4 regions of the Priestia sp. SRI_019 genome follow, and region 1 is predicted to be linked to each of the others. Evidence: predicted binding sites of a transcription regulator. Region 1 holds the regulator's gene; each other region holds the start of a gene.
What was found. The regulator LexA, encoded in region 1, represses DNA repair genes until DNA is damaged. The targets are predictions, from matches to a motif close to CGAACATATGTTCG.
Positions count from the first base shown of each region.

Region 1 (3,192 bases):
ATTAAAAATATACAAAAAACTAGAGGGAACACTCCCTCTAGTTTTACTAGAACGTCTTAGTGAAGACGCTTCTTTTTACTCTCTTTTAACTTCTTAGGCGTAACATCTTTACCTTCTTCGTCCACAACTTTAATCGTATGAAGGTGATTTGTCATAGATTGTCGGAAAACTTTTAAATATTCCTGACGTAGCTCTTGCTGTTCTTTCGCTTCAGATTCTGTCAGCCCTTCAGCCTTTGCCTTTTTTGAAAGAGCATTAATACGAGCAAGTTTATCTTTTGATAGCATATAAAACCTATCTCCTTATAATCAATAATTAAAATTACCGAACCGCTCCGGCAACATGTAGTCATCTTACTAAATCTCTTTCGTTTTATCAAGAGATTGAGCACTCTCTTGGTACTCTTGATAGCGGCGATGTACCGTCGCTTTTGAAATATTATAACCAAAACCTTTTAGCGTAACTGAAATTTCAGCAAAGGTTAAGCCGTTATGACGAAGGCGGACAATTTCTTCAATCGGCGCTTCTTTTTTTTCTCTTCCCGAGTTAACTCCTTGATTTTTTAAATTTTTCTGCGGACGATAACCGTTTTCTACGGCTCTTTTCATTCCTCTTTTAATTTTAGCATTATGTAATTTCCGCTGATGCTCTTCCACTAAGCTAATAATATCTAACACCATTGAATCAGATTCTGAAAGCTGAAGCTGACCTTGATGACTAATCGTATAGATGGTAGCATTTTCTTTATGAAAAGCATGAAGCAGCGCAATTCGGGCATTTCCTCTGCCTAATCGTGTTTCGTCTTGAATGAGCAGCACGGATATTTTCTCTTCTTTCATTGTATGAAGAACATCCAAAATACCCTCTCTGTCTACATCATATCCGCTTGCTTTTTCCATCACGACTTTTTTCACCTCTAGATGATGAAGATTAGCAAGCTTTTTTAATTCTTCTTGCTGGCGCTGTAAAGATGTTTCTTGGGTTTTTTTATCCGTACTGACACGGCAATAAATAATGGCGTCCACTTTTATCACGACCTTTTCGGCTTCTAACAATATTCAGGAACGGCCGTTACACACTACTGTTCAATTGCCACTTGATTATGTAACTCATTTTTTAAAACAGGAATATATAATTTATCTCCAGGAGATAAAGACTGGGCAGTATCTGAGTTTAAATCATTAACGTCTTCAACCCATTTGACAAATTCATTGGTGGTCAAATGATGGTGATTATGATACTTGTTGGACAAGTCCCAAAGCGTATCTCCTTTTGTAATAGTAACCGTTGAATATTTGTCTAAATCTACTTTATCCGCTCCTAAAACCAGCGTCAATACATATGTAAGTGCAGCGATAACTGCAAAAAAAATAGCGTAATGTTTCATAGAATGTAAGAATTGTTGCATATTATGATCCCCCTATCAGAATATATGTTCTTATTTTATTGAGAACATTTGTTTCTGTCAATGGAATTCTTCGAACTTATGTTTGTATATTGACACACCACGTGGTATAATTCACCTAAAGAATAGCTAAAATCGAGGTGAAAAATATGAAGCTATCAAAACGTCAACAAGACATACTAGATTTTATTAAGCACGAAGTAAAATTAAAAGGCTATCCGCCTTCTGTTCGCGAGATTGGGGAAGCGGTAGGATTAGCCTCTAGCTCCACTGTACACGGGCATTTAGCTCGTTTAGAAAGCAAAGGGTTAATTCGCAGAGATCCAACAAAACCAAGAGCAATCGAAGTTCTTCAGCTAGATGAAGTAAACATCCCTAAAAGCAATGTCATTAATGTTCCTGTCATCGGTAAAGTAACAGCGGGTCTTCCTATAACAGCCGTTGAAAATGTGGAAGAATATTTCCCTCTTCCAGATAAATTCGTTTCTCCAGATGATCATGTATTTATGCTTGAAATTATGGGAGAAAGTATGATTGAAGCTGGTATTCTAGATGGCGATATGGTAATCGTACGTCAGCAGCAAACAGCTAATAATGGAGATATTGTGGTCGCTATGACCGAGGACAACGAAGCAACGGTAAAACGTTTCTTTAAAGAAGAAAATTTCGTTCGTTTACAGCCTGAAAATTCAACGATGGCGCCTATTATTCTTCGCCACGTAACGATTTTAGGAAAAGTAACTGGTGTATATCGCACGATTCACTAATCAGACACTGTATGTAAAACCAACTAATCATGATGTTAGTTGGTTTTTTTTACGTTTGTTTTCTAAAAAAATTGGCATATTATAAATGATACGTTGAATCACCGCAGGCAGGTAGAACGGTTTTTGTAAAGCTTGTTTCACCTTTTACTTTCTATCTGCATTTCCGCGACTCTTACAAGGAAATACAACCGACCATAAGAAGGATGTAGTTTATGACCAATACACCAAGGAAAACAGAACCATTTCAAACCATTGTACCTACCAAAGCAATGAACATGTTTCTTTTTCCTTTTTCCTTTGATCGAAAAAATAAAGAGCAGCTTGTTCATGCACTGAAAGAAAATTTGTTCGATTTTTTTTCCATTCAAAACAAACATTTAGAAAAAGAATACTACGGAGAACAGTATTACGTATCTCATGATAGCCTGGATCAATATTTTCTTCCTTACATTGAATGTATTCTATTCCCTGACTCGTGCGAAAAAGAAGGGCTGCTTCGATTTTCAAAAAAAATAGACCATACCATTACGTTACACACTTCCTCCACCACCGTGTCTAGCAACGTGCTGTCTGTGGATGTTTTTTTATGTCCTTTTGAAATTGGCGTCATGACCATTCGCACTGAGATGAGCCATAATCATTACACCTATGATGATATTTTAGAATTCATGAATCATTTTCGTGTATTAGAACCGAAGCTTGCTGAAGAGCACGGATCCACCATTACCTATGAACATCATCGCTATAGCAAAGTGCAAGATTATATTTTTTCACAGCTTGCGCCATTTTTGAACGAACACATCAAGAAAGAAGCCACGCGTGAACAGCACGTTGGGAGCCTTCCTTATTTTATCGATGAACGGATGTTTGTGTTAAGTTATGTAACGGTAAATCAAGAGCAAGAAATTAATTCCACAACTTTATTTCGTACTGGGCAGCTAAATAGCTATACGCCTGACGGGAAAGCGTTTATTTCTGCACACAATCATGAGTATATTAAAACGTATAATACTAAACACG
Region 1 is NZ_JBYCZN010000001.1:805,063-808,254, reverse strand. It holds gene AC2YJL_RS04115 (DUF896 domain-containing protein) at 57-287, opposite strand; gene AC2YJL_RS04110 (YneB family resolvase-like protein) at 357-1,025, opposite strand; gene yneA (cell division suppressor protein YneA) at 1,079-1,408, opposite strand; gene lexA (transcriptional repressor LexA) at 1,555-2,172, shown strand; gene AC2YJL_RS04095 (magnesium transporter CorA family protein) at 2,385-3,192, shown strand, end outside.

Region 2 (3,192 bases), on a different contig from region 1:
TATCTTCTTTCGTAAAATTCGTATGAAACGGTTGAGTAAACTCACCTACACACCCTTCATGAATTTCCTTCGCTGATACAATATGTAGCCACTCGTCCCATTCAGGTTCAATACATTGTAGGTTGATAGAACAAATAGGTAAAAAATGTTTTTTATGCTGTTCCAAGTTATCGTAAAACACATCTTCGTATGAAGGAAATGGTTTAATAAATTGTTTAGGAATGTTCATCATTCTTCCTCCTTACTCAACAAATTTATAAATAGTTCACCAATCTACTTTAATTTTACACGAATCGAACATCAATCAGCTCACTTAACCTCATTTTATTTTTTAATTCAAATACTTCATCGATGAAAATAAAGATATCCCCCAGGGAATCAACAAACTGAATGAATCCTGTCTCTGTTATACATTGGCCTTGCTTATAATATGTAAGGTACACTTGTTTATTTTTATGTAAGGCTTCAATCAAGGTGAAATTAATTTGTTCCATTTGCTCTTCCGTTAAAAGAGGTTTAGATACTTCTAGTTGTTTGTTTATGACTTCCTGTAATCCAATGTATTGCTCAGGCATACTTGCGAAAGCTCTCCATTTTTTCATTCCTCTATCATGATTCATGATATCCTCCTCCTCTGTTCTATGCTTTATGACCTCCTATAAGGCCATTTCGGTAACGAGCTGTTGAATGATCCAGATGACTTGAAGCCCGTAGAACACTATTCTTCCCATAGCGCAGCCGAATTTCATCTATCGTTTTGGCAAGAGCATAGGCTCTTTCACGCTGATCGATATCCTCAAATAAGCTCATTTGCTCCTCTTCTTCAATGCTTGTGTTGGATAAGGAAATCCCAATGGAGCGAATCGGCATTCCGTTATCAAAATTATGTAAAATGGTTAAACAATAAGGGAAAATATCTTGGCTTAAGTTTGAAGCTCGCCCCATTTTCTTTTGTCTTGAGAAGCCGCCACCTGTTTGTTTGCTGTAGCCAATCGATAAATGAACCGTTTGGGCCACCACTTGATGCATGCGTAAACGAAAACACACATCGTCTAATAGCTCCAATAGCAATAATTCCACTTCTTTTCGGCTTGTATAATCTCGAAAGAGAATCTGACTTTTCCCAAAGGAACGGGAACTAGGGATGTACACATCGGAAATACGACTAAAATCAATTCCATTGGCATGTTGGTGCAATTCTTCGCCCATGATGCCAAATTCTTTTTGTAACATCTCTTTCGAAGAAAGAGCGAGTTCTTTTATGGTATAGATGCCTAAACGGTTTAATCGTCTTTCTGTAGCTGACGAGATTCCCCAGAAATCCTTCATCGGATGAATTGACCATAACTTAAAGGGAATATCCTCATATCGCCAATAAGCAACCCCTGTTGGGCTGTGCTTCGCTTCATGATCTAAGCTGACTTTAGCCAGTAAGAGATTAGGACCGATTCCTGCCGTAGCTGTCAGTCTTGTTTTGCGATAGATCTCATTAAGTATTCGATGAGCTAGCTCCTCCGGTGTTCGGGCAAATAAGTGCAAGGAAGCTGTAGCGTCAATAAACAACTCATCAATGCTATATGCATGAAAGTCTTCAGGAGCAACATACTGTAACACCAAACTAGAAATATAGTTCGAAGCCTTGATATATCTCTCCATTGATGGATTCACCACATGGATATCTTTCCTTTTAGGAATTTCAAAGAGGCGACTTCCTGTTTTGATCCCTTCTTTCTTTAATAAGGGTGTGGCAGCTAACACAACAGATCCCGACCGTTTGACATCCCCTACAACCGCAAGCCTTGTTTTCAAAGGATTTAAACCCCGTATGACAGAGGAAACCGAAGCAAAGAACGCTTTCATGTCTATGCAAATAATGACTCTGTTTGGTAGCTGCCCATAATCCATTGGAATAACTCCTCAATAAAGAACGTTTGTTCTTTATTATATACGAACAAACGTTCTTTATTCAATGGAATATCATTCCTTTTCCCGATTATTGCTATTTAATGGTATATGGAATGACTAAAGATAAAAGAATAAATGCTCGTATGATAGAAAATTTGGTTCCAGAACAATAAAATGAAAATAACTCTTGAAACAGATAGTATGATGCAAATTAAATGGTATAATAGAACTAAAAAAGAAAAAATTCTCAGATAATTAATTTATCAGTATTTTTGATGCTATAAACAATTGTGGGGAAATTTTGAAATAAACAAATAGTGTAAATATCGTTTAATTATTTATTGAATCATACAATCTTTATCAGAACAGTTACTATGGAAAGAAGGTTCCATATGGATAACAAAGAACTTTATTTAAATCAGTTACAAAGAGAATTTGATTATATATTTGAGATCATAAGAGGAAATCATTATCTAAAGAATGATCCTGAAGGTACTAATGTTATACTTAAAATTATTTTTTTGAGATTTAAAAGCATTACTAGAAAAGAATACGTAGATAAATGGGATCGTCTAGTTAGTTCATATAGATTAAGAAGAATAGAGGAAATAGAATACATATTTGAAGAAATTATGTATTTTTCTGAAAACCCTTATAAACAGGATACTCATTATAGAATTAATATTGAAAAATTTAATAACCCACAGACGCTATATACAATTGAGGAAATAATCAGATTTTTAGATAATCATGATGTCTTAAGAGAAGTATATGATATAGGTTTATTGGCCGAGCTTTTTTATAGAATCATGTCAAAATTATTGTCGCTTAAAAAAAATGAATATGATTTAACGGATGAAACCATTTCAAAAATAATGTCAGGGATTGTGCAGATTAAAGAAAATGATAATATCCTAGACCCATATGTAGGTACAGGCGGGCTATTATTTAGTAGTGTTTCTGATATCAAATATTATAACGGGAATATTATTGGACAAGATATTAACCCTTTTTCCCTTAATATTTCGAGCATGTTATTTAACTTAATGGATTCACACCCTGTAGATTTGTTTCTAGGGGATTCAACATCTAACTTGGAAAATATAATTGAAAAATATCATAGGAAATTTGACAAAATTATTACACATATACCGTACAATTTACAAACATCGGACAGTTACAAAGCCTATAGTTACAGAGTCCATGATCAATATTTTAAAAATGGTAGTTATAGTAAATCACACTTTAAAAATATGAATTTTTTCATATTGACTAATATGATTCAAC
Region 2 is NZ_JBYCZN010000010.1:9,695-12,886, reverse strand. It holds gene AC2YJL_RS25770 (siderophore biosynthesis protein) at 1-229, opposite strand, end outside; gene AC2YJL_RS25765 (YolD-like family protein) at 285-620, opposite strand; gene AC2YJL_RS25760 (Y-family DNA polymerase) at 640-1,905, opposite strand; gene AC2YJL_RS25755 (N-6 DNA methylase) at 2,298-3,192, shown strand, end outside.
Region 2: the regulator LexA is predicted to act here: its motif matches at 1,949-1,962, upstream of AC2YJL_RS25760 (Y-family DNA polymerase).

Region 3 (3,192 bases), 740 kb from region 1:
ACCTTGGTGGTTTAAGCATGATGACATGGCTGACAACAGCCTATTTGTTAACATCCACAACGGTTGTTCCGATTGCAGGGAAGCTCGCTGATTTAGTAGGACGCAGAGTAATTTATGTTACAGGACTTATTATTTTTATGGTTGCTTCTGCTTTATGTGGAATGGCAAATAATATGACAGAGCTTATTTTATTCCGTGCATTACAAGGAATTGGCGGCGGCGTTATGATGCCGATGGCAATGATTGTAATTGGTGATTTATTTACAGGAAAAGAACGAGCAAAGTTTCAAGGAGTATTCGGAGGAATTTACGGTCTTGCTTCTGTCATCGGTCCACAAATTGGCGGATGGATTGTTGATTCACTGAACTGGAAATGGGTGTTTTACATCAACTTGCCGGTAGGGATACTCGCTACCGTTTTTATTGCACTGGGACTTCAAGGAAAGAAACATACGGGACCTGTGAAATTCGATGTAGCCGGTATGTTCACAATGGTTATCGGAGTAGTGAGCTTGCTTCTGGCCCTAAGCTTTGGAGGAAAAGACTATGACTGGAACTCTTGGCAAATTGTTAGTCTATTTACACTTGCTGTTGTTGGGATCATAAGCTTTATTATTGTGGAAACGAAAGCAAAAGAGCCGATTCTTCCGATGTATTTATTTAAGAATCGAACGTTTACGCTTTTAAATATCATTGGCTTTTTTATGAGCATCGGCATGTTCGGAGCCATTACGTTTGTTCCGTTCTTTATGCAAGGAATCGTTGGAGTCAGTGCCTCGGAATCAGGTACCATTATGACGCCGATGATGATTTCAATGATCGTAACGAGTATTATTGGAGGGCAGCTTGTTTATAAAGTTGGAATCAAACCTCAAATCGTAACGGGTATGCTTATTATGGCAGGAGGGTTCTTTTTATTAACAACTTTAGACCTTCGTACTAGCAAGCTTGTTGCCACTTCTTATATGGCCATAATCGGTTTAGGAATGGGTCTTGTGATGCCAATTTTAACGCTTGCTCTTCAAGAAAGCTTTTCAAAAGAAGAGCTCGGTGTGGTTACATCATCAAGTCAATTTTTCCGTTCAATCGGAGGAACGTTCGGTATTACCATTTTAGGAGCGGTAATGAATGCAAAATCAGGTACACTTCTTACTGACAAACTCGTTCCATATTTAAACACATTGCCTGCTCAAGCAAGTGCTTTTGCAGACGGATTTAAAAAAGCAATTGATACGAATCCTGAAAGTGTGCTGCAGATGCTGTTTAGCCCTGAGGCGCTAAAGAGTATTCCAGCTGTGCTTTCAGACAGCATTGTGCCAATTTTGAAGACCTCGCTAATGAGCGCATTGCACAGCGTCTTTTTCATGGGCTTAGCTTTTATTGTTTTAGGGGCGGTATGCACATTATTCTTAAGGCAGATCAACCTTTCAAATAAAAAAGCCGAAGAAAAACCAGAAGAAGGCATTGCTGAAGTAGAGCCATCACATTAAAAAAAGCGCACAAATTTGTGCGCTTTTTTCTATATCAACTAGTGGTTTCATTAGGCTTACGAAGAAAAGGGGATTGTTTAGACGTGTCATACGAAATTTGATCAAGTAAATACGTTAAATATAAGTTCAGTTCAAACCTATCTTCTGACACAAAATCTGTAAGCGCTTGCTTATTATCTTTCCACATGGTAATTCCTCCTTAATTTTACATACTAATGAATGGATTTAATATCAGAAAGCAAAAGGGAAACAACGGCTTCATTTTCGTCTTTTACGGATAGAATTTGCTGATGGAGATTTAAGTTGTGCACGCGGCCTTTGCACGTTTGCAACGTTCCATCTTTATAGTAAGAAACAGTTATCGTCCCACTTTTCGTTAATTCTCGTAAAAACATTTAAGAAGCCTCCTTAAAAAAGATTACCTGATTTAAAAGCCAGTCCTTTCATTTGAGATGAGCAAAAGGGAATTGTATGTACTGCAAAAGCTTCCCTTTATATTCTCTAACGTGTATGAATAGATCGAATAAAAGGTTGCTAGCTCATCTATAAACTGTCCTAAGTTTCAGAATATACTGTCTTTTCCGTATAGTGTTTTTTAAAAGGATTAATGTTACATTTATTATGTAACATTCTGATGAGAAAGAAAACCGTTTCTACAAAACTTCTCTAAAAATTACAAAATATTCATATTCATGTGAAGGATGTAGAATGAACAAATATGGAAGTAACTGCATTTATAAAAAACGTAATGACAGCTTCAATTATTAATCATCTTAATACTAGTTATCAATTATATGTATTTTACTAATTTATTCTTCTCCGATAAAATGCAGGTAGACGAATTTGATAAGAATTTTCTAATGATTTATATAATTAAATTTGATATAATCTATAGGAATAATAATGTATGAAGGGAAACATCATTGATTAATTAGACACAGGTATTAAATGTTGTTGAAGATGATTCGTAAAAGCATACATATTTAAATTATATATTTTTGTGAGGTGGACAGTGTTGCAACTTAAGGTAGTAAACAGCCCTTTTAATCAAGAACAAGCAGATTTGCTTAATCGCCTTCTGCCGACATTAACAGAAGCACAACAAATGTGGTTGAGCGGTTATTTAACAGCATCTCAATCTACGTCTGCCGAAGGAACGCCAGACGTTTCTACAGCAGCGCCTGATCAAACGAAACAGAAGGTTTCAAAAGACGTAACGATTCTTTACGGATCACAAACAGGAAATGCTCAAGGACTTGCTGAAAATACAGGCAAAACGCTTGAAGCAAAAGGTTTTAATGTAACTGTATCTTCTATGAATGATTTCAAACCAAATAATTTAAAGAAACTTGAAAATTTATTAATTGTCGTAAGTACACATGGAGAAGGAGAGCCGCCTGATAATGCGCTATCTTTCCATGAATTTCTTCACGGCCGTCGAGCGCCAAAACTTGAGAACTTCCGTTTCTCTGTCTTATCGCTTGGAGACAGCTCATACGAATTTTTCTGTCAAACAGGAAAAGAATTTGATGTGCGCTTAGCGGAACTTGGCGGTGAAAGACTGTATCCGCGCGTTGACTGTGATTTAGATTTTGAAGAGCCCGCGAATAAATGGCTTAAAGGTGTTATTGACGGATTAAGCGAAGCGAAAGGACACAGCGCTTCGGCAGCTGTTCCAGCGGAAGCTCCTGCAGGAACTTCA
Region 3 is NZ_JBYCZN010000001.1:1,548,164-1,551,355, forward strand. It holds gene AC2YJL_RS08445 (MDR family MFS transporter) at 1-1,490, shown strand, start outside; gene AC2YJL_RS08450 (hypothetical protein) at 1,525-1,677, opposite strand; gene AC2YJL_RS08455 (YolD-like family protein) at 1,703-1,885, opposite strand; gene AC2YJL_RS08460 (assimilatory sulfite reductase (NADPH) flavoprotein subunit) at 2,506-3,192, shown strand, end outside.
Region 3: the regulator LexA is predicted to act here: its motif matches at 2,011-2,024, upstream of AC2YJL_RS08455 (YolD-like family protein).

Region 4 (3,192 bases), on a different contig from region 1:
AGAATCGTTTAAATTGTTTAAAACAAAAGCCTGGACGTACCTTTTTGTGAGTCCTATTCTAATCGCTATTATCCTTTTTGTAGGTGATCAGGCAATGCCAAGCGGGAGAATGAAATGGGCAATGGCAGATGCCTTGATTGCCAATGTTCACGGATTGCTGTTTTATCCGTTAATTGGCGGGTTAGTAACATCCTTCATCTGTCGGTATGAACACGAAGCGGGAGGGTGGAAGCAATTATTATCTCTTCCTGTGACAAGGACATCGGTATACGGAGCAAAATTGATTACAGCAGCAGCTTTCATGGGAATTCTTCAAGTGCTTGTATTTGTTGTTTTATTAGGAGTTAGCATGTTAAAAGACTATCCGAGCGCTGTGCCATTAAAGATGATAGCTGGAAATATGCTAGGCGGATGGGTTGCGGTGTTGCCCATTCTTGCGTTTATGCTAGCTGTGTCAATGGCATGTTCTAGCTTTGGAGCATCTTTGACAGTCAACGTCATTTTAACACTACCGAATTTATTCGTTGCTAATTCTGAACGATTTGGCCCCTGGTACCCATGGACTCAGCCAATGTATGGAATGTTAGGTGTAAACGGAAAAGCATCATGGGGGTTGATGCTGACTACACAGAATTTCTTAGTGGTTGTTATAAGCAGCTTTCTGCTTTTTGGAGCAGCAGGTTTACTGTATTTTCAGCGCAAACATATATAATAGAAAAAACCCGCTTTTTTACAGCGGGTTTTCAGCTGGCTTTTGGAATAGTAAAGCCTACTCCAAATACGTCGCGCACATCGTGGACAACCACAAAAGCCTGTTCGTCGACTTTATGAATAATGCGTTTTAATTCTAGCAGTTCTTGTTTGTTCACAACTACGTACAATACGTCTTTTGCTTCTTTTGTATAGCTTCCATGAGCGGAAAAAACAGTGACTCCTCGCTGCATCTTTTTATTAACTTGTTCGGCCACTTCAGCGGAACGGTGTGAAATAATAGTAATTGCTTTGCGAGGATTGAGTCCTTCAATGATATAATCAAGCACTTTCGTTCCGATGTAAAGAGAAATAACCGTATACATCGTCTTTTCTCCTCCGATGACAAAATAGGCGCTTGCTACAACCAATAAATCAATTGCCAGCATCGTTTTGCTAATATTCCAGTCTAGATATTGATTAGCTAAGCGGGCAATAACTGCAGAGCCTCCGGAAGTTCCGCCTCCTCTAAACACAAGTCCGAGTCCTACACCAGCTAAAATACCAGCAAAAATAGCCCCCAGCAGCGTATCATCAAGAGGATTTCCCAGTCCTTCAGTTATATGTAGGAATAGAGATGTGAAAACAATACATATAATTGTGTAAGCAATCACACGTTTGTGAAGCAATTTGTATCCGATTAGTACCAGCAAACCGTTTAATATAAAGTTTGTGATACCCGGAGACCAGCCTAATACATAATAGGTAATCATTGTTACACCGGTTACGCCGCCTTCTGCTAATTCATTTGGAATAGCAAAGTAATTAATGGCAAGTGCAAAAATAAGGCTTCCTAGAATAATAAGGATAATTTCTTTTATTTTATTAATCATGAACGTTACCTCCAATCATCAAAAACTCCGAAAACACAGTCATGACAATGTATTATACCAACTCTAGAGACCGAATTAAAGATGAGATATTATTATTTTTAAAAAAATCAGTTTCTGCTATCATCATAAAATCTTTTGACAGTTTTTATCTAATATGAAAAAATGAATTGTTTGCTTTTATTTTGATTAAAAAGTTTTGCAATGAGAATGTTCGTTCGGTAAAATAGAAGCAAGAGTCAAGGGGGAGAATGAACGTGTATCAAGATGAATTAAAACAGTATGCGAAGTTAGTAATGCCCGAGCATTTAGAGAAAATGAAGAAAATGTACAGTCCCGATGCGCATAAGCAGTCCTTAGGGTTGAAAAAAGAAAAGATTGAGCATATTGAAAATGTCATTATGAACAGTTACTCGGAGCATCATCCAGTAACGCTTCACGTCTATGAAGCAGGACATATTCAAAGGTATGAACGAGTGACGATTGATAAAGTCTCGCTGCAGTCGAATACGCTGATGGTTACAGGCCCTTGTTATACATATTCGATTCGAGCGGATGCAGTAATTGAAGCAGATGTATGGAAAGATGAAAGCTACTCTAGCTAAGAGTAGCTTTTTTGTTCGTTTTGTATCTTTTTTTTAACGCATGCATACAATACATAAAAGCATATTCTGCGAGTAGTAACTTCTAGCTACTAGGAAATTTTAATTAAAGAAGGGATCATTGTATGCAAAATGAAAAAACTCAAGTAAGAGAAATCGAATTAACGCAGTTCATTAAGAAAAGACTCGTTCGTTTTATCTCAAGTTTAGCTATTTCTTCTGCCCTTGCTTCCATATTATATATGCTTCTGTTTTTATTTAAATGATGGGTCACTTTGAGTTGTCCAAAAAGGTGGACAACTTTTTTGGTGTGTAGGCTTTTACGAAATCAGGACAAGCTATGGCTGATTCAGTCAGAAAAATTCAATCGGTCAAGAAATAGTCAAAAACAGTCATAGCTAATTGAGTAGAAGAAAACCTTTACATATAATGAGAAAAGTAGACAAATTCTTGAATTACCAGCATATTTCCTTTTGTAGTAACTATTATTAAACCAAATGCAAATTTAATTGTTCGTTCAAAAAACTTTATTTTGTAATTAAAAAAATGAATGTTTTTGATTTTTTATGATTGATTTTGAATGTAAACCGTGATAAAGTAAGTACATGAAATAAATGAAAACGCTTTTTTGAAAAAGGAGCTAGAACATGTTAACGCCGGAGAGACATCAACTAATCTTAAAACTTTTAAAAGAGAAAGAACTTGTAAAAGTGCAAGAGTTTATCGAAGTTACAGGCGCTTCGGAATCCACCATTAGAAGAGACTTAAGTCAACTAGAAGAAGAGCAAATGCTCAAACGTGTTCACGGTGGCGCTTCGCTTATTCGCAGTAAACGAATCGAACTGAGCGTTATCGAAAAATCTGCTAAAAATGTTCAAGATAAACGAAACATTGCAGAGTATGCGGCTTCCATTATAAATGAAGGTGACTGTATTTTTTTAGATGCAGGAACTACAACGTATGAAATGATTCCTTTTTTAAAGCAAAAAGATGTAGTTGTCGTGACAAAT
Region 4 is NZ_JBYCZN010000002.1:663,711-666,902, reverse strand. It holds gene AC2YJL_RS13695 (ABC transporter permease) at 1-712, shown strand, start outside; gene AC2YJL_RS13690 (YitT family protein) at 744-1,583, opposite strand; gene AC2YJL_RS13685 (YolD-like family protein) at 1,832-2,185, shown strand; gene AC2YJL_RS13680 (hypothetical protein) at 2,308-2,448, shown strand; gene AC2YJL_RS13675 (DeoR/GlpR family DNA-binding transcription regulator) at 2,830-3,192, shown strand, end outside.
Region 4: the regulator LexA is predicted to act here: its motif matches at 1,788-1,801, upstream of AC2YJL_RS13685 (YolD-like family protein).